Regions from separate parts of the Neobacillus sp. FW104-15D2 genome, predicted to be linked through region 2. Evidence: predicted binding sites of a transcription regulator. Region 2 holds the regulator's gene; the other holds the start of a gene.
The links. The regulator Rex, encoded in region 2, represses fermentation and respiration genes when NADH is low (regulators of the CRP and FNR family bind a similar motif). The targets are predictions, from matches to a motif close to TTGTGAAATATTTCACAA.
Positions count from the first base shown of each region.

Region 1: a site for Rex is predicted at 13,280-13,297, ahead of AC3WR0_RS14980 (DoxX family membrane protein). Genes of this name have one in related genera too.

Region 1 covers NZ_JBYTCJ010000018.1:32,395-55,952, reverse strand. The annotation lists gene AC3WR0_RS15040 (CoA-acylating methylmalonate-semialdehyde dehydrogenase) at 1-759, opposite strand, end outside; gene AC3WR0_RS15035 (iron-containing alcohol dehydrogenase) at 787-1,962, opposite strand; gene AC3WR0_RS15030 (sigma 54-interacting transcriptional regulator) at 2,120-3,946, opposite strand; gene AC3WR0_RS15025 (acetamidase/formamidase family protein) at 4,421-5,326, opposite strand; gene AC3WR0_RS15020 (GntR family transcriptional regulator) at 5,539-6,186, shown strand; partial or broken gene AC3WR0_RS15015 (APC family permease) at 6,338-7,614, shown strand; gene AC3WR0_RS15010 (proline iminopeptidase-family hydrolase) at 7,826-8,746, shown strand; gene AC3WR0_RS15005 (DoxX family membrane protein) at 8,977-9,489, shown strand; gene AC3WR0_RS15000 (CarD family transcriptional regulator) at 9,727-10,212, opposite strand; gene hpt (hypoxanthine phosphoribosyltransferase) at 10,418-10,948, opposite strand; gene AC3WR0_RS14990 (DoxX family membrane protein) at 11,167-11,679, shown strand; gene AC3WR0_RS14985 (DUF7847 domain-containing protein) at 12,046-12,939, opposite strand; gene AC3WR0_RS14980 (DoxX family membrane protein) at 13,379-13,891, shown strand; gene AC3WR0_RS14975 (acetyl-CoA C-acetyltransferase) at 13,937-15,121, opposite strand; gene AC3WR0_RS14970 (DoxX family membrane protein) at 15,778-16,290, shown strand; gene AC3WR0_RS14965 (DoxX family membrane protein) at 16,450-16,962, shown strand; gene AC3WR0_RS14960 (S53 family peptidase) at 17,262-19,457, opposite strand; cyclic di-GMP riboswitch class I at 19,516-19,609, opposite strand; gene AC3WR0_RS14955 (hypothetical protein) at 19,984-20,760, shown strand; gene AC3WR0_RS14950 (alpha/beta-type small acid-soluble spore protein) at 20,852-21,046, shown strand; gene AC3WR0_RS14945 (2-hydroxyacid dehydrogenase) at 21,148-22,113, opposite strand; gene AC3WR0_RS14940 (acyl-[acyl-carrier-protein] thioesterase) at 22,293-23,045, shown strand; gene AC3WR0_RS14935 (hypothetical protein) at 23,263-23,535, opposite strand.
Region 2 covers NZ_JBYTCJ010000049.1:14,167-23,100, reverse strand. The annotation lists gene tsaE (tRNA (adenosine(37)-N6)-threonylcarbamoyltransferase complex ATPase subunit type 1 TsaE) at 1-381, shown strand, start outside; gene tsaB (tRNA (adenosine(37)-N6)-threonylcarbamoyltransferase complex dimerization subunit type 1 TsaB) at 378-1,079, shown strand; gene rimI (ribosomal protein S18-alanine N-acetyltransferase) at 1,096-1,545, shown strand; gene tsaD (tRNA (adenosine(37)-N6)-threonylcarbamoyltransferase complex transferase subunit TsaD) at 1,542-2,564, shown strand; gene AC3WR0_RS24360 (ABC-F family ATP-binding cassette domain-containing protein) at 2,934-4,862, opposite strand; gene moaC (cyclic pyranopterin monophosphate synthase MoaC) at 5,083-5,574, shown strand; gene AC3WR0_RS24350 (redox-sensing transcriptional repressor Rex) at 5,601-6,254, shown strand; gene AC3WR0_RS24345 (YdiK family protein) at 6,447-6,647, opposite strand; gene AC3WR0_RS24340 (CPBP family intramembrane glutamic endopeptidase) at 6,644-7,378, opposite strand; gene groES (co-chaperone GroES) at 7,660-7,947, shown strand; gene groL (chaperonin GroEL) at 8,021-8,934, shown strand, end outside.

The DNA of each region.
Region 1 (23,558 bases), on a different contig from region 2:
TAAAGCCTGAACGCGTTTACCGTTTGCTGCAGCTGTTTTGTATACATACTCAGCAACCGGCTGAGATCCTACAAAGGAAACACCTTTAACATCTTTGTGCTCAAGAATTCCATTAACTACATCATGAGCTCCGTGAACAACATTTAGTACGCCATCTGGAAGTCCTGCTTCCTTGAACAATTCAGCCAGGCGGTTTGCAAGCAATGGAGTACGCTCAGAAGGTTTTAAAATGAATGTATTACCGCAAGCGATTGCTAGTGGGAACATCCAGCAAGGAACCATCATTGGGAAGTTGAACGGTGTGATACCGCCCACAACCCCGATTGGGTAACGGTACATTCCCGACTCTATTCCTGTTGCGATGTCAGGAAGCTGAGTACCCATCATAAGTGTTGGAACACCTGCAGCAAATTCCACACACTCGATACCACGCAGTACCTCGCCGTATGCTTCATCATAATTCTTTCCGTTTTCCGTAGTAATCAGGCGGGCAAGCTCATCCCAGTGATCAACTAGAAGCTGCTGATAACGGAACAGAATTCTTGCACGCTTAGGAACAGCTACGTTTTTCCAAGACTGGAATGCTTCCTTCGCTACTTCTACAGCTCGATCAAGATCTTCACGGCTTGATAGTGGTACGTTAGCTAAAGTTTCTCCAGTTGCTGGATTTGGAACAGCCTCTGTTTTTCCTGATACAGAGGAGACCCATTCTCCCCCGATAAAGTTCTTTAATGTTTTTGTTTCAACTGATGCTGGCATGAATATTTCTCCCCTCTGTTTTTAAAATTATTTGGCAACCGTTTCAAGTACGGTAAAGTCATAATTATAGCAATAGTGGTATAGCTCCACAATTTCTTCATGAGTTGGCACCTTTGGATTATTGCCTGGGCTTCCGCTGGCAAGAGCGTCTTGGGCCATTTTGGAAACAACCTGATTAAATCTTTCACTGTCTAAACCATAATCTCTCATGTTCGGTATATTCAAATCACGGCAAAGCTTTTTAACCTCATTTACAGTAACATCAGCTAGTTCACTATTTGTCAGCGCTTTCAGGTCTGGCCTCAAAATTTTGCCGATATCTGCAAGGCGAACCTCTGCACTTTCTTTTGTAAATTCAAGTACCGCAGGTAAAAGCATAGCGTTGGAAATTCCGTGTGGCACATGGAAAAGTGCCCCAACTGGGCGGGACATTCCATGAACTAAGGTAACGGATGCATTCGTAAACGCAAGTCCTGCCTGCATGGAGGCTAACGCCATTTTTTCCCTAGCTTCCTTGTCCTCACCATTTATGTAAGCTTCACGAAGGTTATTAACAATCAGCTCTATCGCTGAAATAGCCAGATTATCTGTCAGAGGCTGCGCCAATTTCGAGATATACGCTTCCATTGCGTGACATAGAGCATCTACACCAGTTGCTGCAGTTACTGAAGCTGGCGATGAATAAGTAAGGATTGGATCAACAATCGCCATTTCCGGTAAGAAAGCCGGATTTTTAATCATCATTTTAATATCATCTTTTGTATTAGTGATAACCGTAACACTAGTTACTTCGGAACCAGTACCAGCGGTTGTCGGAATCGCAATAAGCGGAATCGGGCTTTTTTCAACTGGCCTTTTCCCTCCCATGAAGTCTCCGATATAACCTCCATTAGTAGCGACAACTGCTACAGCTTTCGCTGCATCCAAACAGCTTCCTCCGCCAATGGCAACGATAACATCACATTGATTATCTGTGCAAATTTTTAAAGCCTCTTCAACGTGAACATCAGTTGGCTCGGAATTTACTTCAAGATATTCAATATGAAAAATTCCTGCTTCATCAAGAAGATCCTGGCATTTTTTCACGTTTCCGATTTTCTCCATGATTCTATCGCTGACGATGAGCGCTTTCTTTCCAAGAAGTGAAACCTGCTCGCCGAGTTTGGATAAAGAATCGTTTCCATAGAAAACCGCTTTTGGCATTCTAAATTCTGCAAACCCTTTCAAAACAATCCCCTCCTTTATCTGTACACTTTCTATACTTGCAAGAAGTGTGCCAACTTGAAAAAGAGGTGATTTCGCACATTTTAGACACAAACACGTCCGACTGACACTACACAAGTGTCCGGAATGCGTATGATTAATCGGACGATTGTGTAGTGATATTATGCTTTTTCAACTTTTCGTATAGCGTGGAGCGCTGAATGCCTAATTTTCTTGCCGCTGCCGCCTTATTTCCGTTCGTTTCCGCCAGTATTTTTAAAATCAGTTCCTTTTCGCGTTCTAAAACTGAATTTTTTACCTTCGTCAGAATATTGTTTTCCTGTTCTAACGCAGGCAATGCAGAGACATTAGGGGCAGCAATAAGAGTACGTCCGAATCTTTCTGGCAAATCTTCAGGCTGGATGGTGTCTGATTCAGAGAGACTCACAAGCATTTCAACTGTATTTACAAGCTCTCTCACATTTCCGGGCCACGTATAGTTTATCAGTGTTAACATAGCTTCCTTTGAAAAAGATTTATTTTCGAGCCCAAACCGTTTACAAATCTTTTGTAAATGATGCGTTAATAATAGAGGAATATCATCCTTCCGACTTCTTAACGGAGGAAGCAACAGACGGATAATATTTAAACGATAATACAGATCTTCTCTGAAATCCCCTTCTTGAACCATGTCTTCAAGTCGGCGATTAGTGGCAGCCACAATCCGGACATCTACATGGTGTTTTGCCACTCCTCCAACCCGCTCTACCTCACGTTCCTGAAGTACCCGAAGGATTTTCGATTGCATGAGTGGCGGCATATCCCCAATCTCATCGAGAAACAATGTGCCCTTATGCGCAAGTTCAAATTTTCCTGGCTTACCGCCTTTTTTAGCACCGGTAAATGCACCTTCCTCATAGCCAAATAATTCTGCTTCTAAAAGATGCTCTGGTATCGCAGCACAGTTCACGCTAATAAATGGCCCCTCTGCATAAGGGCTTAGCTTATGGATAGCACTTGCGAACATTTCCTTACCGGTTCCGCTTTCTCCAGTAATCAATATGGTGGACGGTGTATTTGCCGCTTTTCGGGCGATTCGTTTTACATTTTGCAGTTCCGCACTATTGCCGATAATATCATCAAAACCGCCACTTACCTTCTTGATTCTTTCCTCCGGCAGGATATTTTGGGTTACCTGACGAGAAAGCTCCTGCATTCTGCCAAGGATGTTGTAAAGCTCGGAAACTCCCTGAAAAATCAACATACCGATTGCTCCGATTACTTTGCCATCTCTCCAAATGGGAAGCCTATGAACAACCATATCCTGTCCCTGAATCCGCTGAATGTACCCCTTTTCAGCCACACCGGTATCAATCACAAAATGCAGACGGGTATTTTCTATTATCTTAGTAACATGCTGGCCGATCGCATCTTCTCTCTTTTTTCCAAGGAAACGGGCATATGCTTCATTAAATTCTCTAATAATACCATTTGAATCTATTACGGCAATACCTTCGTAAGCGGTTTCCAAAATAGTATTTAATATGGAAGCAGTATGGACTGTTTCCTCAAGTTCATCAATATGCGAAGCATAGGAATGCAGAATATCAGTCCTGGTTAATATTCCTGTAATCCTACCCTCTTCATCCACTACAGGGAGGCGTCCAACGGGAATCCCATAGGCTGTTTTAATCGACTCGCTTTGCCTAATGGTGACGACTGAACTAGTCATAGCTTCTAAAACCGAGGAATCGGGTGATACCCCCTCAACAAAGCATCTCATCAGTCTGGATTTCGTTATGATTCCTACTACTTTTTTATCTTCATCTATAACAGGCAGTCCATCAATTCGGTACTGCTGGAGCAGTAGAATGGTATCTCTTAAGGTGTTATCGGGAAAAACAGTATAAGGTTTCGGTGTCATCCACTTCCAAACCGGATCTGCGTTATCCAGTTCTCTTAATCTCTCATAATCCTTGATCATCTTTTCATTCTCCTTTTAAAAGAATGTTTTATTTAGGAAGCAGCCTTTCGAAAAACGCTGGCTAATGAAGATCTTTTTCCTGTACACTTGAAAAACAAAGTCGTTCATTGAAGGACCGTTTCAAATGATTTCTATATTATGGTCTTTTATTGGCACATGAAAGACCCTTTCTCAAATCGAATCTCTATTTTGGGCTTATTTTTTAAAAAAAAATTATTAAAGAATAAATCTACTATTATTGTACAATACAATTTTTTTAAAGCGTATACAACCTCCAAATTGGAAGGAAGTACATAAAAACAGCGGTCCCATTGGGATTCCGCTGTTTTCTTTTTATTATCATAGTCCGCTGAGCCTCTTCTGGCCTCTTTCCGCAGGCTCCTTGGCGCAATATTTCTGCGAGGCCAGCTCTTGGTCCCTTTTCCCGACGGAGTCTCGCAATCAAATTTGGGCCATTTAACATGAAACTGATTATTATTTAAACAGTTCTACCTTATACGCATCTAAGACCATTTTAGGTACGAAGAATCTCGCTGTTAACAACGGGTCTACAATTTGTGAAATCTGGCTCTGCCCCACTGCACTCATCAGCATAGTAAGATGGCTTAGAGTCAGGTCAGTGTATGGCAATAGGAAATCAATCATTTCTTCAACCGCTGTTTTTGCCGCCTCATCCAATGTAGGAGCAGAAACAATCATTGCGAGCCCTTCCTCTGAAATTAAGAGAGGATTTTTTAGAGAATGTCCTTTTATTACCTCAAGCGTTACGGTAACTTTCGCTGGAATCTCAATTCCTGATACTCCCACTTCACCGTCTCCCATGGCTGCATGTAAATCGCCAAGCGCAAAAAGGGCTCCTTCAGCAAAGACAGGGAAATAAATAGTCGCACCCTCTGTAATGAGTTTAGTGTCCATGTTGCCGCCGTGTGCACCGGGTGTTCCGCAGGAAACAGGCTCTCCCTCAGGAGCGACACCAATTACACCAATCATTGGATTTAAAGGGATATGTAATCTTTCATTAAAAATTGCCTTCCCGTCCTGGATTGGAATCATCTTGGCTTCAAACTTCTCAAGTCTGTGTCCCATAACCCCAAGATCAGGCCCCACTGTCAAAACACCCTCTTGGCCCAATTCGATTTTTTCAATTTTAACAGCGAGAATATCGCCCGGCTCTGCAGATTCTACATATATAGGTCCTGTTGCAGGGTTGATTTGATTCCAATCTATAGAATTGATTTCTGTGTCGTTAGAAGTAATTTGATTTTGAAAGCAATCGTATGTCTCTATGATAACTTGTGAACCGGAGCTAATCTTTTGAATGGGCTCGTTGTCTTTACTGAATGCATAAATAGAATTTTTGCACGCTATTGTTTCAGCCATATTTTATTCCTCCCCAAAATTTGTTTTTAATTATACTCGTTTTCTTAGTTTCGTCAAACTATTAAAATAAATACAAAATATCATTATACTTTACAGCTTAAAAGCAAACACGTGTAAAAGGAAAAAGATATTTCTGAAAATATTGACAAGATTAAAAAGTAGAATTAAACTGTTAACAGTTAACTTTTGAAAGGAGGAGAACTTTCAATCACATGATTATCCAGCTCCCCACATTACAAGAAGAAGCAATCCGCAATATAAAAAAACTGATTATTGAGGGAAATCTGAAATTAGGTTCCCGTATTAACGAGGTAGAAGTATCTGCTCACCTTAATATTAGTCGGGGACCAGTAAGGGAAAGCCTGAGAATTCTTCAACAAGAAGGACTGGTAACCTACGTTCCAAGAAAAGGTATGTTTGTTACAGAATTAAAAGAACCGGATATTCATGAAATTTATAATATTCGCTTCCATCTTGAAAAAAGCGCAATTGAGCTAGGGTATGACCAATTAACCGATCAACATATCAACCAGTTCGAACAATTGATAGAGAAAATGAAATTCTTCTCCTTAGAAAACCGTAAGGATATGCTGGTCCAGCTTGACCATGACTTTCATGAGTTAATTATCAATCTCCCAAACTATCAGCGATTAAAGAAAAATTGGGAATCCTATAATGCATTAATCGAGTTAATTTTTGCCCAGGTTTTTGAGCTGGGAAGCGAAAAAGTGGAAGATTTGCCTCAAAGCCACGAAATATTGGTAGATGTTTTGAAAGAAAGAAATAAAGAAAAATTTATTAAAGTTTTAGAAAGCCATTATTTTCAGGGAAAAGAAAATCTTCTTGCTGTCTGGAATTAATGAGAAATTATTAGATAGGTTTTTAGGGGGTATTTAAGTGGAGAAATTACAAACACACGCCCAGGGCGCTGCCCAGGCTAGTTCAGGAAAGAGTGAATATCGGCAAGAATTAAACAGGGTTTTAACATTTAAAGATTTATTAATCTACGGAATGGTTTTTATGGTTCCGATCGCACCGATGAGTGTGTATGGAATCGTTTCGCAATCAAGCTTTGGAATGGTGCCTTTAGTTTACCTCGTTGGTATTATTGCAATGGTTTTTACAGCATTAAGCTACAGCAGAATGAGTAAGGAATTTCCAATCGCAGGTTCCGTTTATGCTTATGTGCAGCGGGGATTAAATCCTCATATCGGCTTCTTGGCTGGATGGATGATCCTCGTCGATTACATCTTAGCACCCGCGCTGCTTTACGCTTTTTCCGGTATGTGGCTCCACAGTCTTGTCCCATCCGTTCCTTCTATTATATGGGTAGTACTTTTTATCGTGATTAACACTCTAGTTAACGCAAGAGGAGTACAGCTTGCCGCAAAAACAAATTTTGTTTTATTGGGTGTTGAAATTATAGCCTTATTCATTTTTATTGGTTATGCAGTTAAGTTTGTTTTTGTTGATGGCCTTGGAACTGGCGGGTTCTCCTTGTCACCAATTTATCAGCCAGAGCACTTGAATCTTGGATTTATTGCTACTGCTACTTCTATTGCGGTTTTAGCTTCCTAGGTTTTGACGGAATCAGTACTTTAGCAGAGGAAACGAAAAATCCTCAGAAAACAGTTGGCCGCGCTACAGTAGCTGCCCTCATCATTCTTGGATTAATTTTTATGGTACAAACCTATATGGCTGCGCTTGTTCATCCTAAATATGCAAATCTTGATCCTGATATGGGATTCTTCGATATTGCGAAACAAGCTGGCGGTCCATTCCTTTATTACATGTTAATCATTGTAAACATTATAGCAGCTGGAATTGCCAATGCACTTGCAGCACAATCAGCCATTTCACGTATTCTATACTCCATGAGCCGTGATAAGCTATTGCCTGGATCATCATTCTTAGGAAAAATTCATCCAAAGTATAAGACTCCATTTAACGCAACTCTTTTTGTCGGACTTTTATCATTGATTGTTGCTAATGTCTTGAAAATCGATACAATCATTAAATTTGTTAACTTTGGTGCCTTAACTTCTTTCATGCTATTGAACATTACTGTTTTTACTTACTTCTATATTAAAAAGAAAGAACGTGGATTAGGCGCATTTTTAAAATACGTTCTCTTCCCTCTTTTAGGGTTCGCCATCATAGCCTATGTTTGGTCAGGTTTTGATAAAGTGACTTTCATGGTTGGATTCAGCTGGCTGGCAATTGGAATAATCGTTGGCGCTGTTAAATCAAAAGGCTATAAAATAGTTCCTCAATTAAAAGATTTGTAAGATAACCTAGCTCTGCCAGCCATGTTGCAACGGCAGAGCTTTCGTTATACATATTTATTTTTGGGCTTTGTTAAAGAATATTGTGGATTTTCCACTATGTGATTGAAGCGTAAGGCGCGAGACTCCAGCGGGAAAAGCGAGCGCCGAGAGCGAACATCAACATTCAAATTTAACAGAGCCTTATTTTTAAAAAAGAAAGGTGGAAAATAAAATGTACGCACAATCTAAAGTTGTACCTTTAAGTAACGGTTTTCATGTTTGGACTAGAAGAGTGGGAGAAAGCCCAATTAAAGTTTTATTGCTCCATGGGGGACCTGGATGTACGCATGAATACCTGGAATGCTTTGAAAACCACCTGCCTCCGGAAGGAATCGAAATTTACTTCTATGATCAGCTTGGTTCCTATCATTCTGATCAGCCAGATGATGTAAAGCTTTGGGATATCGACCGTTTTCGAGAAGAAGTAGAAGAAGTAAGAAAATATCTTAATCTTGATGACTTCTATCTATTTGGATCCTCTTGGGGCGGCTTTTTAAGCATTGAGTATGCTTTAAAGTATCAAAACAATCTTAAAGGTTTAATCATTTCCAATATGACAGCAAGCATTGCTTCTTATGTAGAATATATTAACCACCTGCGTGACCAGCTTCCTGCTGAACTTGTCGCAAAAATGAAGCAATATGAAGCACAGGGCGACTTTAAAAATCCTGAGTATGAGGAATTGGTTGATAAATATCTGAACAAGCAGCATGTTTGCCGTCTTGATCCTTGGCCAGACTCCGTTGTAAGAGGCTTTGCCCATATGAATGAGCAAATTTACAATACCATGCAGGGACCGAATGAATTTATGGTAAACGGAACCTTTAAAGACTGGAACCGTTGGGAAGATATTCACAATATTACTGTCCCTACCCTTCTGCTTGGCGGTAAATATGACACAATGAATCCAGAAGATAAAAAGGAAATGGGAAGACGCATTCCAAATTCCCGCGTAGGCATCTGCCCTAACGGCAGCCATCTATCCATGTGGGATGATCCAGAAGTTTACTTTAACTTCATTAAAGAATTTATTAAAGATGTTGAAGCAGGCCGCCCTGTTAAAGGCGAAGCTGAACCGGCAGCAAAAGCTTAATATGTTTTGAAAAAGACTCCTTTTTTGGAGTCTTTTTTTGATTGACTCATCTTTTAAAAAGGATGAGTCAGTTAAATAATACGAGCTGGAATGCTCAGCTGTAATATTTTGTTCAAAATGTTTTGACGGAATTGTGAAACCACGCACAAACCCCCCTCAAATTAAAATCATTAAACTATAATGACAATGTAATCACATTATTAATATTAATTCATAAAGGGGTCTTCAAAATGTTTAATCAAACTTTAAGGGAAAACAAAGTCTCTGCTATCATTCTTGCTTTCATTCGTTTATACGTCGGCTATGCCTGGTTCGAAGCGGGCCTTCACAAAATCACTGGCGGATTTGATGCTTCAGGATTTTTAAAAGGCGCGATCGGCAATCCAGTAAAAGGTCCAGACGGAAGCATTCTTTACGGAACATATCTTACTTTCTTAAAAAGCTTCGCTCTTCCTAATGCTCACATCTTCAACGTTTTAGTTCCTTGGGGCGAGTTACTTGTAGGTATCGGCTTGATTCTTGGATGCTTAACTACAGCTGCAATGTTCTTCGGTTTAGTGATGAACTTCTCTTATCTAATGGCTGGCACTATCTCTTCTAACCCAATGGATATCCTGCTAGGTGTTATTATCTTAGCTGCAGGCTTCAACGCTGGAAAAATTGGCTTAGACCGCTGGGTGATTCCTTTCATCCGCAAAACTGTATTAAAAGGAAACAATCATACTGTAAAACAAAGTGCATAAATAAGAAAATCACCTTACTCCAACCGGGTAAGGTGATTTTCTTATTCAAGGCCAAATCTCAGTCTTTCATCCGGAAAATTGCCCTAAGACTGCCTGTCATGGACAAATTTCGGAATCAGCCTTGAAAATATCTAATACAAAAGCACCTTACTCAACGGGAGTAGGTGCTTTTAATGAAAAGTAATTTTTGAAGTTGCTATGGGGTAATGGGGTGAAATGGAGCGGAAGTGTGTAGTTTTAAACTAGAACGCTGTTTTTTAGAAATTCCACAGCTTGCACTTCATTAATTCCTTTGATTAATTCTAATTCACCCAAAAATATTTTCTTGGCATTCTCGAGCATTTGCTTCTCAACGGAATTAAGTGACTTTTCTTTTTTAATCCTTAATAAATCCCGAAATACTTCGGCACCTTCTTTTAATTTTCCGGTCCTCATTTTATCGGTGTTGATTTTGAATCTTTGTTTCCATGGCAATGACAAATCTGATTCTCCATTGTGGAAAATGTCTAAAACATTCTCCATATAATCCTCGTCTGCAACTAAACGAATATTGGAATTGTCGATCTTCTTAAGGGGAATCATCACCTGCATGGTATTCCCGTAGATTTTGATAACAAAATATTTTTGTATCTCTCCCTGGATCTCTTTTTCTTCAATTCCTTCAATAGTTCCTGCACCGTGCATCGGATATATAATGTTGTCGCCAATTTCGAACAAATTCATCCACCTCCGTTAAACTCCTTTAATCATAGCACTTTTTTAAAAAATAATCAAATAATATATATTATCACTGTTCAAAAGCACTCGTCAATAGTTTTTGCTCATTTGTTGAATTTTTTTTAAATCCTATCCTCACCTTAAAGTAAGCGGTTTCAAAACATTAAAATAAAGCTGCTCATTGCTGAACAGCTTCCAAAATAAAATCCGGTTATTCCACATACTCCACACTCGCAATATAGGGTAAATTACGATACTTTTGACGAAAATCTATCCCATATCCCACAATAAATTCATCAGGTATAACAAAGCCAACATAATCTACAGGCAAATCAACTTTTCTTCTCTCAGGTTTATCCAAAAGGGTACAAATCTTTATTTGTTTTGGCTTATGTATTTTTAAGTGATCGAGCAAAAAGTGCAATGTAAGACCGCTGTCAATAATATCTTCAACCACTACTACGTTCTGGTCTGTTATATTAGCATCAAGATCTTTTAAAAGTTTTACCTTCCCGGACGTTTCAGTGTCATTTCCATAGCTGGAGACCGAAATGAAATCGACTGCTATCTCTCCCTTCATCTTGCGAATCAAATCCGCAGCAAAAACAAAAGAACCTTTTAGTACAACAATGAAGGTTATAGGCTCTTGGCTAAAGTCGTTTTGAATTTCTCCTGCAAGCTGTTTTACCCTTTGTCTGATTTCCGTCTCGGTAATCATTCTTTTTTTGATTTTATAACCCATTCCCTCACCCCTATATTCCTTTTATCGTATTTTCCCCTATTTTTCCACTGATTAATCTTGCAGCTCTCAAGCCTTTAAGATCATGCATGTCATATTCTGTTCAAAATGTTTTGACGGAATTGTGAAACCATGCACAAACTCCCCTCAAATTAAAATCATTAAACTATAATGACAATGTAATCACATTATTAATATTAATTCATAAAGGGGTTTTTAAAATGTTTAACAAAACTTTAAGGGAAAACAAAGTCTCTGCTATCATTCTCACTTTCATTCGTTTGTACGTTGGCTATGCCTGGTTCGAAGCCGGCCTTCACAAAATTACCGGCGGATTCGATGCTTCAGGATTTTTAAAAGGCGCGATCGGCAATCCAGTAAAAGGTCCAGACGGAAGCGTTCTTTACGGAACATATCTTACTTTTTTAAAAAGCTTCGCTCTTCCTAACGCTCACATCTTCAACGTTTTAGTACCTTGGGGCGAGTTACTTGTCGGTCTTGGCTTAATTCTTGGATGCTTAACTACAGCTGCAATGTTCTTCGGTTTAGTGATGAACTTCTCTTATCTAATGGCTGGCACTATCTCTTCTAATCCAATGGATATCCTGCTCGGTGTTATAATCTTAGCTGCAGGATTTAATGCTGGTAAAATCGGTTTAGACCGCTGGGTAATTCCTTTCATCCGCAAAACAGCTTTAAATGGAAATAACAATACTGTAAAACAAAATGTTTAACCTTTTTGCATAAGTAATATAAATCGAAAAGCACCTTATTCCTAATGGATAAGGTGCTTTTATTAGTTAGCCTTTACTCCCTGAAACTGTGCATTCTGTTGATTTAGGAGAAAAGGTGAAAATACTGCTTACAATTATTAGAGCGAATAGAAGAACAAGCCAAATCCTTAGAAGCAATGAATTTTTCACCGGCTCCCTGCCCCTTTCAGGAATCGGCTCTTTCGAGTTAGTTCGATTCTTCAAGCCACTTCATAACAGTTCTGCGGAAGGAAAAATATTCTTTCAAGTGCTCCGTGCCTTATTTTCATCAAGCATGATTATCACCTTGCGAATGTATTTATAGGTTTTTTATTTGGTATTCTTGAATTATTCCTTTATATCTTTTGCATCATGCCTGGTCTTTAAATCAAGATACATAACCGCATAACCAACTGAGAAGAACAAAGTTGTAAATAAGCTTGTCAAGTTGGTAATAATCGAATTTAAAACACTATTCCCAAGAACGGCCGAGAAGGTTCCCTGTACAACTAAACTGATTGCGGCAACGATTAAATAAAACACAATATAAAGACCAAGAGTTGCCCAGGTACGTTTCCTCGAAAGTCTCCAGCTCCGTCCAAAGCCTGGTGACTTTTTATCAAGGACAACCGAAGCAAAATAAAAACTCCAGCGAGTTAACAATAAACCTATCCCCAAGGCAAAGCCCAAAAATAAAATAATGCCGAGGAGGACTCCCAAAAAGGGATTGGCCATGGCCCCTAAAAAGCTAATTAAACCGATAATAATTCCTGGAACAATGATCAGTCCTGTAACGATTAAAACGAATAAAAGTGTGCTGCCAAGCATCGGCCAAAAGCGGGAAAAGCCTTCTTTTAACACTAAACGGACCGTAAACTCTTCATTCCTGCGAATATGATTTATCACAAACAGAATAGCGGCATCGGTAACCGGAAAGAAAACAAGACTTATCACACCGACTACTATCAATCCCCAATCGGCACTAATGCTGCTGGAATTTATCGTTCCATTAGTACCTTCTTTAAAACCGGATATAATCTGTTCATACCAGGCGCCACCGCTGCCAGGTTCCCTTATAAAGCTTTGTCCTGAAAAAAGCTGAACAATCGCTTCAAGGAGGAAAACAGGTCCCATAATAATAAGTAAAATCATGAGCAAATCCTTAAAATGCGCCTTACTCAACGAAAAAGTATGATTCAGAATTTCTCCAAATCCCATTGGTTTCGTAAATCTATTTTCCAATCGAAAACCCCCTAAAAAGTAAAAATAAGTATGACTTATTTTATCATTAATCAAATGTTTTGAGAGAAAAAGTAAAACAAAGAAAATAATTACAAAAATATTCAAAATCGGCTCTCAGAAAAAATCGATTTTCTTGGCGGGAATTTATGATAAATTGTTAAAAGTGATTTTACTAGGCCGCAGATCCTCAGTTTCCAACGGGGCTCAGGCTTTTAAGATTTATTCCTTAAAATCGAAAGTGATGTTACCTAGGTTTCCTTTAGCTGCCTTCCTCCTCCTGTCCCTGCAAATAGCCCATTAGCTTTTCCTGTAATAATTTGTTCAAAATGTTTTGACGGAATTGTGAAACCACGCACAAACTCCACTCAAATCAAATTCGTTAAACTATAATGACAGTGTAATCACATTATTAATACTAATTTATAAAGGGGTCTTCAAAATGTTTAATCAAACTTTAAGGGAAAACAAAGTCTCTGCTATCATTCTTGCTTTCATTCGTTTATACGTTGGCTATGCCTGGTTCGAAGCTGGCCTTCACAAGATCACTGGCGGATTTGATGCTTCAGGATTTTTAAAAGGCGCGATCGGCAATCCAGTAAAAGGTCCAGACGGAAGCATTCTTTACGGAACTTACCTTACTTTCTTAAAAAGCTTCGCTCTTCCTAACGCTCACATCTTCAATGTTTTAGTACCTTGGGGCGAGTTACTTGTAGGTATCGGCTTGATTCTTGGATGCTTAACTACAGCTGCAATGTTCTTCGGTTTAGTGATGAACTTCTCTTATTTAATGGCTGGCACTATCTCTTCTAACCCAATGGATATCCTGCTTGGTGTCATTATCTTAGCTGCAGGCTTTAATGCTGGTAAAATCGGTTTAGACCGCTGGGTGATTCCTTTCATCCGCAAAACAGCACACAAAGAAAACAATCATACAATCAAACAAAATGTCTAATATAAAAATCACCTTACTACAACCAGGGTAAGGTGATTTTTTTATTTATGCTCTTTCTAAAATAATAGCTATTCCCTGGCCGCCACCGATGCATAGTGAAGCAAGTCCATATCGTGCTCCACGAAGCTTCATTTCAAGGGCGAGCGAATAAGTAATCCGAGCACCGCTTGCTCCTACTGGATGACCGAGTGCTACCGCTCCTCCATTGACATTTACTTTCTGCGGATCAACTTCCAGCGCTTTCATGACAGAGATTGATTGGGCCGCAAAAGCCTCATTAAATTCAATTAGATCGATATCATTCCATGTCAGTCCTGCTTTTTTCAATGCAGCCTGACTCGCCGGAACAGGACCAAAACCCATTATATTAGGATCTACTCCTGCAATTCCCCATGAAACGATTCGTGCTAAAGGCTCAATATCCTTTCTTTCCTTTAAAAAGGACTCTGAAGCCAAAACAACTGCTGCAGCTCCATCATTAATGCCGCTTGCATTTCCGGCAGTGACGGTACCGTCTTTTTTGAAGGCTGGTTTTAATTTTGCAAGATTATCGAAATTGATGTCTGGACGAATATGTTCATCCTCGGAGACTACTGTTTGCTTATTTCTTTTACCAGTTATCGTTACTGGTACAATTTCCTGCGCAAACCGGCCAGATTGCCTTGCCGCAGCGGCTTTCAGATGCGAATTCATGGAAAACTCATCTTGTTCCTCGCGAGTGATAGTATATTTCTCGGATAGATTTTCTGCTGTGATCCCCATGCCGCAGCCAATATACTCATCTGTTAGTGTCGACCAAAGCATATCGTCAATTGGAGGAGCGCCGTTTGGAGAGCCAAACCTAGTGCCTCTCAGGACATGCGGCGACTGGCTCATATTTTCTGTCCCTCCAGCTACAGCTGTTTTGGCATCACCCAGTATCATTGTCTGGGCACTAGAAACAATAGCCTGCAGACCTGATCCACAAAGCCTGTTCACTGTAAGCGCAGGTGTTTCCACCGGGATTTCGCTTTTCAAGGCAATATGACGAGCCAGATAGGATGAGGCCTTCGTTGTATGAATGACATTTCCAAATGCTACATCTTCAATTTCCGTTGGAGACAGTCTGCTTCGTTTTAAGGCTTCGTTTGCAGCCGTTACGGCAAGATCAATATCACTTACATCTTTTAGAGAACCGCCGAATGAACCAAAAGGCGTTCTTGCTCCGTTAATAATATAAATAGATTCCAATTTTCTCTCTCCCCTTTAGCTTTTAGATTTTAATAGGATGATTTTGCCGAAGTAAGGTCTTCTGAATTTTACCGATAGATGCCCTTGGGAATTCCTCCACACTTTAAAATGGGATAGCTGCTCTGCACAAAATGCTCTTATTTCTTCCTCTGATAAGTTAGAAATATACGCAATAATTGCTTCCTATCTCAAATTATCTGGAACTCCAATTACAGTACAGTCGGTTACCCCCTTGATAGCTTGATATAACATTTTCTATTTCTATAGAAGAAACATTTTCTCCTGCTCTTTTAATCAAATCTTTATACCGGTCTACAAACCAGATCAATCCTTCCTTGTTTCTATAGCCCATATCACCTGTATTCTACCCCTGAACCATATTTGTTCATGAAAGGAATGAAAAGTGCGGATAGAAAATGCTGTAAGAACATCCCGAGTTTAAGCTGATTATTAGTGCTGTTAGCAATTTGTAAGAGCTATATGAGGATTCAATCTGGCAGGTAAATACTATTAATCTTCCTCTTGTAATATTTTGTTCAAAATGTTTTTACGAATTTGTGAAATGATGAGCAAACTCACCTCAAATCAAAATTAATAAACTATAATAACAGTGTAATCAAGTTATTAATATTAATTTTCCTAAAGGGGTCTTTAAAATGTTAAACCAAGTCTTAAGAACAAACAAAGTCTCTGCTGTCATTCTCACTTTCCTTCGTTTATATGTTGGCTATGCCTGGTTTGAAGCCGGCCTCCACAAAATTACCGGCGGATTCGATGCTTCAGGATTTTTAAAAGGCGCTATCGGCAATCCAGTAAAAGGTCCAGACGGAAGCATTCTTTACGGAACTTATCTTACTTTCTTAAAAAGCTTCGCTCTTCCTAATGCTCACATCTTCAACGTTTTAGTTCCTTGGGGGGAATTCCTAGTCGGTATCGGCTTAATTCTTGGATGCTTAACTACAGCTGCTATGTTCTTCGGTTTAGTGATGAACTTCTCTTATCTAATGGCTGGCACTATCTCTTCTAACCCAATGGACATTCTGCTTGGTGTCATTATCTTAGCTGCAGGCTTCAATGCTGGTAAAATCGGTTTAGACCGCTGGGTTATTCCTTTCATCCGCAAAACTGCAATTAAAGAAAACAACCATATCGCAAAACAAAATGTTTAATAGCTAACAATATAAAAACTATGATTCTAGTCACAGGTTGTTCAAAATGATTTTACAGAATTGTGAATGGTTGGAAAAATCGGCTTCAAAGTCAACTAAACAAACTATAATAACAACATAAACACATTATTAATATTAAATTATAAAGGGGTCTTCAAAATGTTTAACCAAGTCTTAAGAACAAACAAAGTCTCTGCTGTCATTCTCACTTTCCTTCGTTTATATGTTGGCTATGCCTGGTTTGAAGCCGGCCTGCACAAAATTACCGGCGGATTCGATGCTTCAGGATTTTTAAAAGGCGCGATCGGCAATCCAGTAAAAGGTCCAGACGGAAGCATTCTTTACGGAACTTATCTTACTTTCTTAAAAAGCTTCGCTCTTCCTAATGCTCACATCTTCAACGTTTTGGTTCCTTGGGGCGAATTGCTTGTCGGTCTTGGCTTAATTCTTGGATGCTTAACTACAGCTGCTATGTTCTTCGGCTTAGTAATGAACTTCTCTTATTTAATGGCTGGCACTATCTCTTCTAACCCAATGGACATTCTGCTTGGTGTCATTATCTTAGCTGCAGGCTTCAATGCTGGTAAAATCGGTGTAGACCGCTGGGTGATTCCTTTCATCCGTAAAACAACATTAAAAGGAAACAACCATACTGTTAAACACAATGCTTAATTGATAGTTAGAAATGATCTTTTTGTAAACATTGTTGCTCTTAACGCTTGTAAGTGCCCAATAATCACGGGGTTATTCGGACTACACTAGCATTTCCATTAGCCTTTCTGTCCGAATCACGGCGCTATTCGGACTCCACCGGCTGATACAGGAGCCTTTCTGTCCGAATCATGACTTCATTCGGACTCCTCCGGCTGATCCAAGAGCCTTCCTGTCCGAATCACTGGGCGCGCCATTTTTGTTTAAAAATATACAAATGACGGCCTCTTTTAAAGGAGGCCGTCACTGATAATATAATTCTATTGCACTTGCAGGCTTACATCATCCACAAAGAAGTCGGTTGGGTTGCTGCTGTCATTCGTACCTTTAAAGGCAATTTGGACAGTCTGCCCTTTGTAATTTAGGAGACTGTAGCTTCGCAGCACCCAGCCGGACGCTGTTCCATCATTCAAGGTTAACAATGTTGCGAGTGCGGAGCCGCTTGTATTGCGAACCTGTGCGTAGAAATAATCATAGGCATGGCTTGTTTCTGTTGTAGAAACATAAGTCCAGAACGTTAGCGTCGCACTTGTTGCGGTAGAAGGAATCGTAACAGTTTGATAGATTGTATCCGTACTGCTGTTATATCCATTTAGATAAGCTGAGTAGCTGCCTGTATGCGGACGGGATGTATCAACGAGCTGATAGCCGCCAATACTAGATTCGGTCCATGGTGATTGGCCGCTTTCAAAACCGCCATTTGTAATTAGTTGAGTGACAGTGCCACCTCCGCCTGTTCCTCCGCCGGATGAGGATCCGTTGATATCGCGAATCAAGTTATAAGCATCAGGAGTCCCAATACCTGAAGCCATATCATAACCAGTTGTTGCCGGATAGTACAGGTTACTTCCGCTTGTGACATCGTGGAAAGCGTTATAGGTTTGAGTTGTATTAAACATCTTATAAAGTGTAGGGTTTGCCTGGCCAAGGTTTCCCTTACCGTTTGCTGCTGCATATTGGTTATTGAGCGCAGCAATACCCGCCCATAACGGTGCTGCCGCTGATGTACCGCCGACTACAGTCCAGGCTCCCTGGCTATAGATGGAATATCCAGTGCTTGGATCAGCATCTGCTGATATGTCCGGAACCTCACGTTTTCCGTTCGAGTAACTATTTTGCACACCAGTACCAGACTGGAACGAAGGCATTGCATAGACTTTTGACAGACCGCCGCCTCCACCAGTTTTATTGGTGCTGTTAGCCCATACTGATTCTGAACTGTAAGAGGATCCGCTTAAGTTCAGATGAGTTCCGCCAACACCTGTTACATATGGGTCGTTTGCTGGGCTGTCGACCTCTAAAGTAGAACCGCCGGAATCATAAGCTCCATTGTCACCTGATGCAGCAAAAATACTTTGTCCCTGGGTAGCATATTGCTGGAATATGGTATGCAGGCTGTTCATTGTAGCACTGGAAGCATGCTGTTCACCGATTCCCCAGCTGACAGAAATTGATTTTGATTTATTATCAGTTGCTATTCTTTGATAGTTATCAATTAGGCCTTGATCTGTGTTTGGCGCTTCATAAACGACTACCTGTGCTTTTGGTGCAATCGCGTTGATTACCTCAATATCCAGTTCTACTTCGACTTCACCCTGGCCAGCTGCACCGCTATATCCATCAACGTATACATTTGTAGGCGCAGGGCTTCCAAGACCATAATAATTACTATAGGAAGTAATATTCGAAGCCTTATATCCATCAAGTTCCATTACTGCTACTGTTTGGCCTGATCCTGTATAGCCGGCACTTGCCAGCGGGCTGACATCATAAGCCCCTTTCAACTCAGTTGGAGTATAACCGCCAGACGGGCCGCTGCCCACTCTTGGGTTAACAGCTGCGGGCTTATTACTTACTTGAGGTGATTGTTTTCTGACTTTAGGATGTGTGTAGTGCGCCTCATTATTAAGACCTTCTACATCGGTAATGACTCCCTCAAATTCTGCAGGTATCTCAGGAGCCTGTTCATTCGCAAAATAGTTCTGCCCTTTGGAATTTTTATAGTCATTGATGGTTACTGCAAATGCATCTTCCATCTGTCCGGTTGTTCCATTAACTGTGATAAAAGCATTGTTGGATGATACACCCTGAACTTCAAATCCTTTGCTTTTTAAAAAACTTTTTACATTCTCGACCGTTTGATCCGTCGGGCCAAATTGACTTCTAAATTCTTCAGGTGTTAGGTACTGCTTGTAATTTGGGGAGGAAGGGTCATTGAGACTTGCAATAAAGCTATCCAGCTTATCACTGTTTCTTAATTGCAGGGCCACCGTTAAGGAAGCCTTTGTACTGCGGCTGGTATGGCTAATCAGCTTTCCATGTGCTGCTGCCATTGGCGCTGCACCTTTTAACTGAACGTGGCTGGGAGCTGCAGCGTAGCTTGGACCTCCTGACATGCCCAGTGTCAGGCTTAGTACGGACGCAGCAAGTGGCATTAAAACTTTACTTCTTTTCATTTTTTCACCTCTCCATTTCCCCAAACAAAAAATCTCCAACGTGGCACATTTTTACCAGTCTGGCGGCCCGACTGCCGTGGAATCGTTTGCTGTCTTTCTTTAGGCTCGTGGCTTTGCGTCACCATCTTTCAATGGTTTTGCTTTTTCATTTGGAATAATTTTTCCGATTATCTAGCATTTTAGCTAGTTAAAAATACCAAGTATATAAGTCTATAAGCATATTTACAATTAAAATTTGATGAGAAAACGAAGAGAGTCATAGGGAAATCAGCACTTCTGTCGAGTGGGATGTTTTATCGCATCAGCCAATACTCCTGAAACGAAATTTTCCCAACCTCTATGTCGTCCTAAAGTCTCATACAACCGACATTAAACTTGTCACTTTTCAACAAAAAAAGGCAGTACAAAAGACCGATTAAGATGCTCTTTTTCCTATGTTCAATAAACTGTCACAATTCTCAGCAAACACCCCTGCCCTTTTGAACCTTTTTTTCTTATATAGAAGGTGAAAGGGTGGTGCAATTAAATGAATTTAAAATCGGGTAATATTGCAGGGTTTGAGGAATATTCACAGTTCTCATCACTTAAGGAATTTAACACTCATTATGAAAAGTGGCTGTCAATACATAAGGGTGATTTTTCAAAAGGTGAATTGGTAGGGTTAAAACGTCTTGTCCGTTTCGCCGCTAAGGTTCCTGGAGTCTGTAATGCAAAGATTGGTACTATTTTAAAAGCAATTAATGAGGACTATCATGATAATGGTATCTCACGATCTACATTTAAGCGAATGATACAAAAAGCTAAAGATTTAGGCCTCCTTACTGTTCATGAAACAGAAAGAAAAAATGGATCCCAATCAAGCAATTTATATATTTTTAATCGTTTTCCATCAAATGAACCACCCAAAGAGGAAAAAATGAACCACCATAATGAAACCATTAATCTTTTAAAAACTAATAATCAAAAGATAATAAAACGTCAGGAAGAAAAGCCCCAAGAATTAGATCACACTTTTGTCAGTGATAGAGTTCCCCAGCCTTTTATTCAAGTGGCAAAGTACTTTTTTCCAGAAGCGAAAACCATCGAAGAATATTGGCATATGGTCCTGGTTGCAGCATATCGGAATAATTACGAGAAGGAAAAGGATTGTGTTCTTGATATTGCCATTCGATCTTTCCAGCAGCTCATTCGAAAAATAAAAACAGCCAAGGGAGTAAAACAGCCAATTGCTTACTTCTACGGCATATTGGATAACAAATTTGAAGAGCTTTTTGTTCAGGAGTTATTTGAATTGGCAAATTGAGGAGTACTTTGGGGAATTAGTATTTTCAAATAGGATACATTAAAAAATGAGCAATATAAATTGCTCAAAACCTTGCAGGGAGTGATGTATCATGGCTAGAAACAAACTTTTGGTTCCTGGATCCGAGAATGCTCTGGATCAGATGAAAGAAGAAATCGCCAGCGAGTTTGGAGTTCAACTTGGTGCTGATACGACCGCACGGGCAAACGGTTCAGTCGGAGGAGAAATGACAAAGCGTCTTGTCGCCTACGGTGAACAGGCTTTAAGAAATCAGCAGGGCCGATAACCCTTAGATTTCAAAAAGAGCTGCCCCGTGAAATGCGGGGCACTCTTTTCCTGATGTTTAAGCCAAAGTTTGTTATAAATTTTATTTCAATGAAGTTTCCGCTATTTTGTTTTTATTAACGTTGGAGGGGTGTCTCCCTTCAAACCTGCTACAAGGTTGACCGCTCCCAGCATCGCCATTTTATATCGCGTTTCATACGTAGCTGAGCCAATATGCGGAAGTGTAACTACATTGTCCATAAATAGAAGATGATTATCCTCTTCAACTGGTTCCTGAGTAAACACATCTAGTCCTGCACCAAGTATTTTCCCCTCATGAAGGGCTTGAATTAATGCTTCCTCATCCACTGTTTTACCTCTTGAAGCATTAATAAAAATGGCCGTTTCCTTCATAATCTCAAACTGTTTCGCTCCAATTAGTTTTTCCGTTTGTGCATTCAGGGGTGTCATCAAACATACAAAATCGGACTGTTTTAACAGATCCTCCAATGAGCAGTATGTGGCCCCATACTTTTTCTCGGCCTCTTCGTTTCTGGAACGGTTATGATATAAGATGTCCATATCAAAACCGAAATGAGCCCTTTTTGCAAGAGCAGATCCGACGCCGCCCATTCCGATAATTCCTAATACCTTGTGATGCACATCGACACCAAACCATTTTTCTTCTAAAGTTTGTTCCCAGTTGCCTGTTTTTACCCATTGATCCAATTCTGGGATCCTTCTGGCTGTGGCTAAAATTAAACCCATAATTGTATCAGCTACTGTATCATTAAGAACATCCGGTGTATTCGTTGCCATGATTCCTCGTTCAGACAAAGCTTCCATATCAAAATTGTCATAGCCAACTGAAGTATTACAAACTATCTTCAACTCTGGTGCCTGATCCAATAATTCTTTATCTACCTTTAAACCCGACCCCAATATACCCTTCGCGTCCTTTAAGCTCTCGAGAAAAAGAGGATAATTATGCTCATCCAGATTTTCAAAGTATGTAATTTCACAGCTTCCCTGGATAAAATCCAGCACTTTTTGATCAACCTTCTTATAAACGATTACCTTTGGTTTCATAATTAATCCCTCTCTATCATTTGTTTGGAATAATTAAAGTATATATCTCAATATACGTCAGAGCTATATATAAGATCAAAGTTTGGATTTTTATCCACTTAAAATTATATGTTAAAATAAAATGGAGCAAATATATTGGATAAATAAACCTTGGAATTTTAAGTAAAGGAGTAATCGTTTTGGAAACAGTATCCTCCGTATTTAAAAAGAACTTCCATATTGATTTAAGGGAGGTTGATTTTACAAAAAAGCTAAAGTTGAGTACTCTTTTCAGCCTATTCCAGGATATTGCAAGTGAAGCTTCTGCAGATATTGGGTTTGGGATTGAAACCCTGGATAAAAAATTCGGGGTGGCTTGGATCTTAACCCGTATTCGCGTCGAAATAGGAAGGATTCCTTCCTGGGATGAGGAAATTACAATTGAGACCTGGCCGCTTGAACCAAGTAAGATTGAATTCGACCGGGATTATCTTGTGAAAGATAAAAACGGAGAAATTATTATTAGAGCTGTCTCGAAATGGGTCATCATGGATATTAAAGAGAGAAAACTTCGGCGAACTGACGTTATTGGCATCAAATATCCAGAAAACATTACAGAAAGAGCTATTAATGGTAAATTAGGAAAGCTAAAAGCTTTTGGAGAACTTTTACCTGCCTATGACAAGGTTATTGGTTATAGTGATATCGACTTTAATGGCCACTTAAATAATTCTAAATATGTAGATTATATAATGGATTGTTTTCCCGTTGAAGATCATTTAAACTACTCCATCAAAACCATCGATCTCAATTTTAACAATGAAGCATTACCTGGTGAAACGATAACACTTTGCAAGGACACTTCCTTTACAAATAAAAATATAATCTATATTGAAGGTAAAACCGCAGATAAGGTTGTTTTCAAATCAGAGGTTGCCATTGCAGCAAAATAAGAAGCCGTCTCACTATCGTAAAGGGTGTCGTTTTGAGTTCATTTTCAAAAAACATCAAAACCACAGTTAATGGTTACATAGAAAAGGAACGTCTTTATAAAGGCGTTCCTTTCTTCAACTAAAGCTGAAGATTTTAAAATTCCCCTCCCAAACCTGAATTCCTAGAGAAAGTCCTTCTCTCCTTTTGAAATTAAATCACTTCTAGATGGAACTTAATTTAACATATTGATACTTGGCCCTTCACGATTTCTCCATTTTTATCGTTAATATAATCTGTTCCACTCTCACAATTTTCCTTATTCGCCCACTTTATTACATACCTATTATCTCTATGACTTATTGAAGTTACTTTCACCTTCCCCATATTACGAGAATGATATTTCACTACAATATTTTTTGCTTGTTCTTCAGAAACTTTAGGCTTTGAAAAATAATATCCACCAGAGGACAAGATTAGTATTAACATAATAATAATAGTGAATTTCTTCATTCCACCACCTCAAATACATAGAC
Region 2 (8,934 bases):
CAGCCCGGTGATGTGATAGCTCTGGAGGGTGACCTAGGGGCAGGGAAAACTACTTTTACAAAAGGGCTTGCGAGAGGGCTGGATATAAAAAAAACGGTCAACAGCCCAACTTTTACTATTATCAAGGAATACAATGGGAGAATGCCGCTTTATCATATGGATGTTTATCGTGTCGAAAATGCATATGAGGATCTTGGTTTTGATGAGTACTTTGAAGGTGATGGAGTTACTGTAGTGGAATGGGCCCATTTGATTGATGACCAGCTTCCCGCTGAACGGCTGACCATTTATCTTTATCATGATTTAGAGCAAGGGCGAAGGGTAGTATTGGAACCTAAGGGGAACCGATATGAGCAATTATGCAGGGAGATTTTTTTATGAAAATATTAGCAATAGATACATCTAATTATGCTTTAGGAGTGGCGTTAGCTGATAATGATAAGATACTTGGCGAATATATTACATACTCCAAAAAAAATCATTCTATAAGGATTATGCCAGCCATTCAAACACTAATGAAAGACTGTGACTGGAAGCCGGCAGATATAGAAAAAATTGTAGTGGCTAAAGGTCCCGGCTCTTATACTGGCGTACGAATTGGAGTAACGATTGCCAAAACCATGGCCTGGTCACTTAATGTTCCTCTTTCAGGAGTTTCAAGTCTTGAAGTTTTAGCCTCAGGAGCAGCGAGATATTTCAATGGTCTTGTAGCACCTTTATTTGATGCCCGAAGGGGACAAGTTTATACGGCTTTATTTAAAGGTGAAGAGGGACAATTAAAGCAAATTGAAAAGGACCAATTAGCCCTGATGGCTGAATTTGCGGAGAGCTTAAAGAACCGAAAAGAACAAATTCTTTTTATTGGAACTGATCTTCATATTCACCGCCCGCTAATTGAAGAGATTCTTGGCGATCAGGCCCAATTTGCTGAAATGACAGAACATAACCCACGGCCGTCTGAGCTTGCATTACTGGGGAGAAACAGGCCCTCCGAGGATATACACAGCTTTGTTCCTAACTATATTCGCCTGGCGGAGGCGGAAGCCAGTTGGTTAGAGAAAAATAGAAAAACTAATTAGGGATAGGATTTTAAAAATGGATAATACATTTTCTTTTCGTTTTATGCAGGAAAAGGATATTGAGCAAGTTCACAGGATTGAAGAGCTTTCTTTTAGTATACCCTGGAGCAAGGAAGCTTTTTACAATGAACTATTTCAAAACAAGTTTGCTGTTTATATAGTATTGGAAATGGACGGAAATATCGTTGGTTACTGTGGAGTTTGGATTGTAATTGATGAAGCACATGTAACCAACGTAGCCATTTTACCGGAGTTCAGAGGAATGAAACTGGGTGAAGCCCTCATGATGTGTTTAATGAACGTTGCAAGAGAAAAAGGCGCTAAGACAATGACTCTTGAAGCTAGGGTAACAAATCACGTTGCACTGTCACTTTACCGGAAAATGGGATTTCAAAATGGCGGAATAAGAAAAAATTATTATACGGATAATCAGGAAGATGCTTTAGTAATGTGGGTGAATTTATGAAAAAAGATCAATTAATTATGGGTATGGAAACTAGCTGTGATGAAACGGCAGTCGCAATCATCAAAAATGGCCGGGAAATTGTGGCTAATGTAGTAGCATCTCAAATTGAAAGCCACAAACGGTTTGGCGGAGTTGTACCGGAAATAGCATCGAGACACCATGTCGAGCAGATCACAGTTGTCCTGGAGGAGGCTATAAACCAGGCAGGTATACAAATGGCAGACTTGGATGCAATAGCTGTCACGGAAGGGCCAGGGCTCGTAGGAGCGCTCCTGATTGGTGTAAACGCAGCGAAGGCATTAGCCTTTGCGAATAACCTGCCGCTTGTTCCCGTTCACCATATTGCAGGCCATATTTATGCAAACCGCCTGGTAACAGAAATGAAGTTCCCTCTCTTATCTCTAGTGGTATCCGGTGGCCATACTGAACTTGTTTATATGAAAGAGCATGGGCATTTTGAAGTAATTGGAGAAACAAGAGATGACGCGGCCGGAGAAGCTTATGATAAAGTGGCCCGGACCCTTCATATGCCATATCCGGGAGGGCCCCACATCGACAGAATGGCACAGGAAGGTTCTCCCACCATTGATTTGCCGAGAGCCTGGCTGGAGGAAGGTTCATACGATTTCAGCTTCAGCGGTTTAAAGTCAGCTGTCATTAATACTGTTCATAATGCGGAACAGCGAGGGGAGATCATTGAACCCAAAGATCTTGCTGCCAGCTTTCAGGAGAGCGTAATAGATGTCCTTGTTACGAAGACATTAAGGGCAGTAAAAGAATATAAAGTTCATCAGGTATTGCTTGCTGGCGGAGTAGCAGCCAATAAAGGCCTAAGAGCTGCTTTAGAAAAGGCGTTTAGCGAACTAACGGATATTGAACTGGTCATCCCTCCTTTGGCTCTATGTACGGATAATGCTGCAATGATAGGGGCAGCAGGAAGTATATTATTCGAAAAAGGAAAAAGGGCTGACTTAGCACTGAATGCTAATCCAGGTCTGGATATTGATATTTATAATTAATGTAGGAGCAGTGTATTCATAAGATACACTGCTTTTTTGTGTAAGACGCCGTTGATTTAAATGTTGATATTAGCAATTATCAACAATGAAGTTAAACTTAAACTATGGAAAAAAAGAATTATTGTGGATAAACAGAAAATCATTTTTCGAATTTTTAAGTAAATGTGGACCAATGACCATGATTCTGTGGATAATGTGGATAAGTTTAGCTTATTCTGTGGATAATGTGGAAAAACTTCAAATGTGTTGTAAGTAGGCTCTTTTCTTTGTGAATAACTTTGTGGATAAAAAAAACACCGGCTTTTGAACCGGTGTTTACCAGATAATAGAGTTGCTTTTAATCATACGTTTACTGTCAGTTTCAGTATTTCATTCTGCCAGCTCGGCCCACTCATCCATTGTTTCTTCAAGTAGAAGTTTTGCCTGTTCATTTTTTTGATTGATTTGATGGACCTTTTCATGATCCTGAAAAACAACTGGATCACATAGTTGCTCCTCATATTGCTGTATTTCATTTTCAAGCTCTTCTATTTTTTGCTCGACTTCCTCCAGCTTCCGCTTTCGCTGGCGTTCAAGCTTTTTAGCTTCTTTATCTAGTTGGTAAGAAGTTTTTTCTTGTGTTTCAGAGACCGTTATTTTGCTGTTTAAATCAAGAGAAGAGCTTTCCGCTTCTATTTCAGCCAATTCCTGTTTCTTTTCGACAAAATAGTCATAGTCACCAAGATAATCAACGGCACCTGATGGGTTTAACTCCAGAACTCTAGTACCAATTCTATTAATGAAGTATCGGTCATGGGAAACAAATAAGATTGTTCCCGGGTATTCCACAAGTGCATTCTCAAGAACCTCTTTGCTGTCCAAATCAAGGTGGTTTGTCGGTTCATCAAGGATAAGCAAATTAGCTTTTTGCATCATAAGCTTTGAAAGGGCAAGACGTGCCTTTTCACCGCCGCTTAAGGTCGATACAATTTTAAGAACATCATCGCCCGAAAATAGGAAGTTCCCCAGTACCGTTCGAATTTCCTTTTCGCTTTTGAGAGGATAGTCATCCCATAATTCGTTCAGGACCCTTTTATTGCTTGTTAATTCAGCCTGCTCCTGATCATAATACCCAATGGTAAGGTTGGAACCATATTGAAAACTGCCGGAAAGGGAAGGCAGCTTTTTAACAATCGTTTTTAAAAGAGTGGATTTTCCGATTCCATTAGGCCCGACAAGAGCAATGCTCTCTCCCCGTGTGATCCGGAATGAAATATTTTCAGATACCTTTTTTCCAGAATATCCTACTGCTACATCCTGGAGGGTAATAACGTCATTTCCGCTTTGCTTCTCAATATCAAAAGAAAAAGCTGCAGACTTTTCATCACCTAAAGGCCTGTCCATTCTATCCATTCTTTCGAGTGTTTTTCGGCGGCTCTGCGCTCTTTTCGTGGTGGAAGCACGCGCAAGGTTTCTTTGAATGAAATCCTGAAGCTTAGAAATTTCATCCTGCTGCTTTTCATATTGCTTTATGTCCCGTTCAAGGTTCTCCGCTTTTTGTTTTAAATAAGAACTATAGTTTCCGGGAAATCTTTGAATCTGGCGGCGGGAAAGCTCATAAACCTGATTAACCACCTTATCAAGGAAATAACGGTCATGGGAAACAATCAGAATGGCTCCTTCATAGCCCTGAAGATATTGCTCAAGCCAAGTTAAAGTATCAATGTCAAGATGGTTGGTAGGTTCGTCCAGTATTAAAATATCCGGCTTTTTTAATAATAGCTTACCAAGTGCCAATCTTGTTTTTTGGCCACCGCTTAATGAAGAGACAGTAGTAGAGTGGTCAAAGGATTGGAAATTAAGCCCATGCAGGACAGATCGAATATCGGCTTCATATTGATAGCCTCCAAGTTCCTTGAACTTCACCTGTAAAGAGTCATATTCCCGCAAAATTCTTTCATATCGGTCAGAGTCTGAGAATGCATCGGGGTCAGACATCTTGACCTCCAGCTCGCGTATGGTTTTCTCCATTTTACGAAGATCCTCAAAAACTGACAGCATTTCTTCCCAAATGGATAAATTGGATTCAAGTCCAGTATTCTGTGCCAAGTACCCAATCGTGGCATCCTTTGGTTTTATAATTTCACCACCGTCATAGGAAAGGTGGCCGGCGATAATCTTTAACAGTGTAGATTTTCCTGCTCCGTTCCGTCCTACCAAAGCAACACGGTCCCTGGTTTGCAGTTCCAGTTTTATATTCGATAAAATAAGCTCAGCGCCATAGTTTTTTTCCAGCTGATTAACCTGTAATAAAATCATTTTATTCACCTCAGTACTTACGATAAGTTTAACCGATTAGAGGTACACCGGCAATAAAGTGAATCATGCAAAAGGAATTTAAAAGAATGGAAGCGAAAATATTAAGCAGATTAATATATAAAAACAATAAAAACCAAATAAACATATGTGAAGAATAATACAAAGTTCACACACAATATGGGAAAAATAGTGTATTATTTTGATGAGAGGGGTTTTTATAATGGCTGAATTTACACATTTTAATGATGAAGGCAGGGCAAAAATGGTCGATGTCAGCAGTAAGCCGGAAACAGCACGAACTGCACATGCCCACTCGAGTATAAAAGTTAGCAGAGAAATCTATAACAAGATTACCAACCAGGAAATGAAAAAAGGCGATGTGCTGGCTGTAGCCCAGGTAGCAGCTGTTATGTCAGCCAAAAAAACATGGGACATCATCCCTATGTGCCACCCTATTTCGCTTACAGGTGTAAATGTAACCTTTTCATGGGAAGAGGAAGGCCAGGATGAGTATAAATTAAATATTTCTGCGGCAGTGAAAACAAAGGGACAAACAGGTGTTGAAATGGAAGCGTTAACAGCCGCCTCTGTGTGTGCACTGACCGTTTATGATATGTGCAAAGCAGTTGATAAAGGGATGGTCATTGGGCCAACTTATCTGGTTGAAAAAACCGGAGGGAAGAATGGCGATTTCAAAAGAACGGAACTATAATTCATTAGAGGAGAGAGGAAAGAAACATGAGCAATGAGACCATAAAAATACCACAGGCAACGGCCAAAAGACTGCCGCTCTATTATCGCTTTCTCAATCATCTCCATACATCAGGAAAGCAGAGGGTGTCTTCAGCAGAATTGAGTGACGCAGTAAAAGTTGATTCAGCCACTATTCGACGGGATTTTTCTTATTTTGGAGCGCTCGGAAAAAAGGGGTATGGCTATAATGTTAATTACTTATTGACCTTCTTTAGAAAAACACTGGATCAGGATGAATTGACAAAAGTCGCACTTATTGGTGTCGGAAATTTGGGAACGGCTTTATTGAATTATAATTTCTTGAAAAATAACAACACCAAAATTCAAATTGGCTTTGATATTAGCCCCGAAAGAGTGGGTTCCAAAATTGGTGATGTTCCCGTCTACCATATGGATGACATTGAAAAATACCTAAAATCTGAAAAAATACAAATTGTGATCTTAACCGTTCCCGCTCCTGCAGCCCAGCCGGTAACAGACAGACTTATTAAGGCAGACGTTAAAGGGATTTTAAACTTTACACCTGCCCGTTTGCACGTGCCGCCTACAATAAGAGTGCACCATATAGACCTTGCTGTTGAGCTGCAATCATTAATATACTTTCTGAAGCATTATCCTTCAGAAGAAGAAGCACTTTAAAAAAGGCGATAAACTTATTTTTAGATTTTCGCTCCAAGACACTCGCTTTCCGCGAGCGGTTCGGCAAACTTCAGCTCCTGTGGGGTCCACCTGATCCAATTTTCCCGCTGGAGTCTCCTTTCATGCGTTACAATCAGCGCTGCTTTTTTAACACAGCCTAAAAAATAAAAAGGTGAGTTCCAATTCCGGAACTCACCTTTTTGTATGCTTTTTAATCCTAAAATGAAAACCTACCATCTTAAGGCCTGAGGCTACATCAAATGTGGCCAGCAGAACAAGCAGGTAGGTAAAAAATCCCCATCCATCGTCCTGAACATCCTGAATGGCAAAATAAGTGAACAGAACGCCGAGCAGGAAATAAATGATGCCCGAAAACAAAGGTGACTGTCTCATAAAAATCCTCCAATAAAGCTTTGAATTTTGTCAGCGTCCTGCATCATTCTTTCGATTTGGTCTTTATAAACAGATTGGACTAATACGACAAAAGTATTCATCGCCACGTGAGCGAACATGGATACAAAGATATTTTTCGTTCTGACATATAGAAAAGCAAAGGTAAATCCCATTGAAGCGTACAGTAAAATGTGAACCGGCTCCATATGGGCAAGCGCAAAGACGACAGAACTAATCAAAGCGGATATGAAAAAGTTAAAGCGCTTATATAAGCTGCCAAAGATAATTTTTCGAAACACTATCTCCTCAAGGATAGGTCCGATAATGGAACTGATAACCAACACTAAAGGAAAAGCCTGAATTAATTTTAAAATAGCCTGGGTGTTTTCAGATCCCATATTAATTCCCAGAAGTCTTTCAATGCTTGCGGCAATTGATTGGGCAAAAAGAGCAAGAAAAACACCGCCGATAGCCCATGCCACCGAGCTGCCGACAGAAGTACGGCCTCGGGCAAATTCAGGCGACATTCTTTCTTTTCGCAATAAAAACAATGTAATTAAAAAGGCAGCTGTAAAGCTTATAAGCAGCCAATACGGTATAGCAAGCCGCTGCGATTCTAAAGTACTGTTACCCGAAGCTTCGAGTATATGGGTGACAAGCGGAATTCCGACGAAACTCGACAGCTGCATGGCGATATATACAATTAAAATAATCCAATATTCCTTTTTCAATATATAATCTCCCTTTCAGGCTCTTAAATTAATTTCTGCACTATTCCTCATTCTACTCATAAAAGGCGATTTCTTTCAATCAGAAGGTACTTAGGATGGGCAAAACTGCGTGACCTTAGCCATAATGGTAAGGTTGAAAAAGAGAAAAATTTTTTGGGTTTTTTTATATCTCCTGCTTGCAAAAGGTTAGTGGATTCATTATTATAATAATTGTGTTAGCACTCAACGTGATAGAGTGCTAATAAATCAACTACATAAAAAATTTGAGGAGGTTGTTTGATTTGTTAAAGCCACTAGGTGATCGTATTATCATTGAGCTTGTTGCATCAGAAGAAAAAACTGCAAGCGGTATCGTTTTACCGGATTCAGCTAAAGAAAAGCCGCAAGAAGGAAAAGTTATAGCGGTTGGAACTGGACGTGTTCTCGATAATGGCGAACGTGTTGCTCTTGATGTTTCTGAAGGTGACCGCATTATCTTCTCAAAATATGCCGGTACTGAGGTAAAATACCAAGGAACTGAATACTTAATCGTACGTGAAAGTGATATTCTTGCTGTAATTGGCGAGTAATCATGTGAAGATGGCAGTTAAATAATACTGCCGGACCTGATAAATAATTTAAAATACAGGAGGTTTTTGAACTATGGCTAAAGAGATTATGTTTAGTGAAGATGCCCGCCGCGCAATGCTTCGTGGTGTTGACGCATTGGCAAATGCAGTAAAAGTTACTCTTGGACCGAAAGGACGTAACGTGGTTCTTGAGAAAAAATTCGGTTCACCGCTTATTACTAACGACGGTGTAACGATTGCTAAAGAAATCGAATTAGAAGATGCATTTGAAAACATGGGTGCAAAGCTTGTAGCAGAAGTTGCCAGCAAAACTAACGATGTAGCTGGTGACGGTACTACTACTGCTACAGTTCTTGCTCAAGCTATGATTCGCGAAGGCTTGAAGAACGTAACAGCAGGCGCAAACCCAATGGGAATCCGCAAAGGTATCGAAAGAGCTGTTATTGCAGCTGTTCAAGAATTAAAATCCATTTCCAAGCCAATTGAAAGCAAATCTTCTATCGCACAGGTTGCTGCAATCTCATCTGCTGACGAAGAAGTTGGCCAATTGATTGCTGAAGCAATGGAGCGCGTTGGCAACGACGGTGTTATTACAATTGAAGAGTCTAAAGGCTTTACAACTGAATTGGATGTAGTAGAAGGTATGCAGTTTGACCGTGGCTATGCTTCTCCTTACATGGTAACTGATTCCGACAAAATGGAAGCTGTTCTTGAAAATCCATATATCCTAATCACTGACAAGAAGATCTCCAGCATCCAGGAAATCCTTCCTGTGCTTGAGCAGGTTGTACAGCAAGGCAAGCCATTATTGCTGATTGCTGAAGATGTTGAAGGTGAAGCTCTTGCTACTTTAGTAGTTAACAAACTTCGCGGTACTTTCAATGCAGTAGCTGTTAAAGCTCCTGGATTCGGCGACCGCCGTAAGGCTATGCTTGAGGATATCGCTGCATTAACTGGCGGCGAAGTAATCACTGAAGAGCTAGGCCG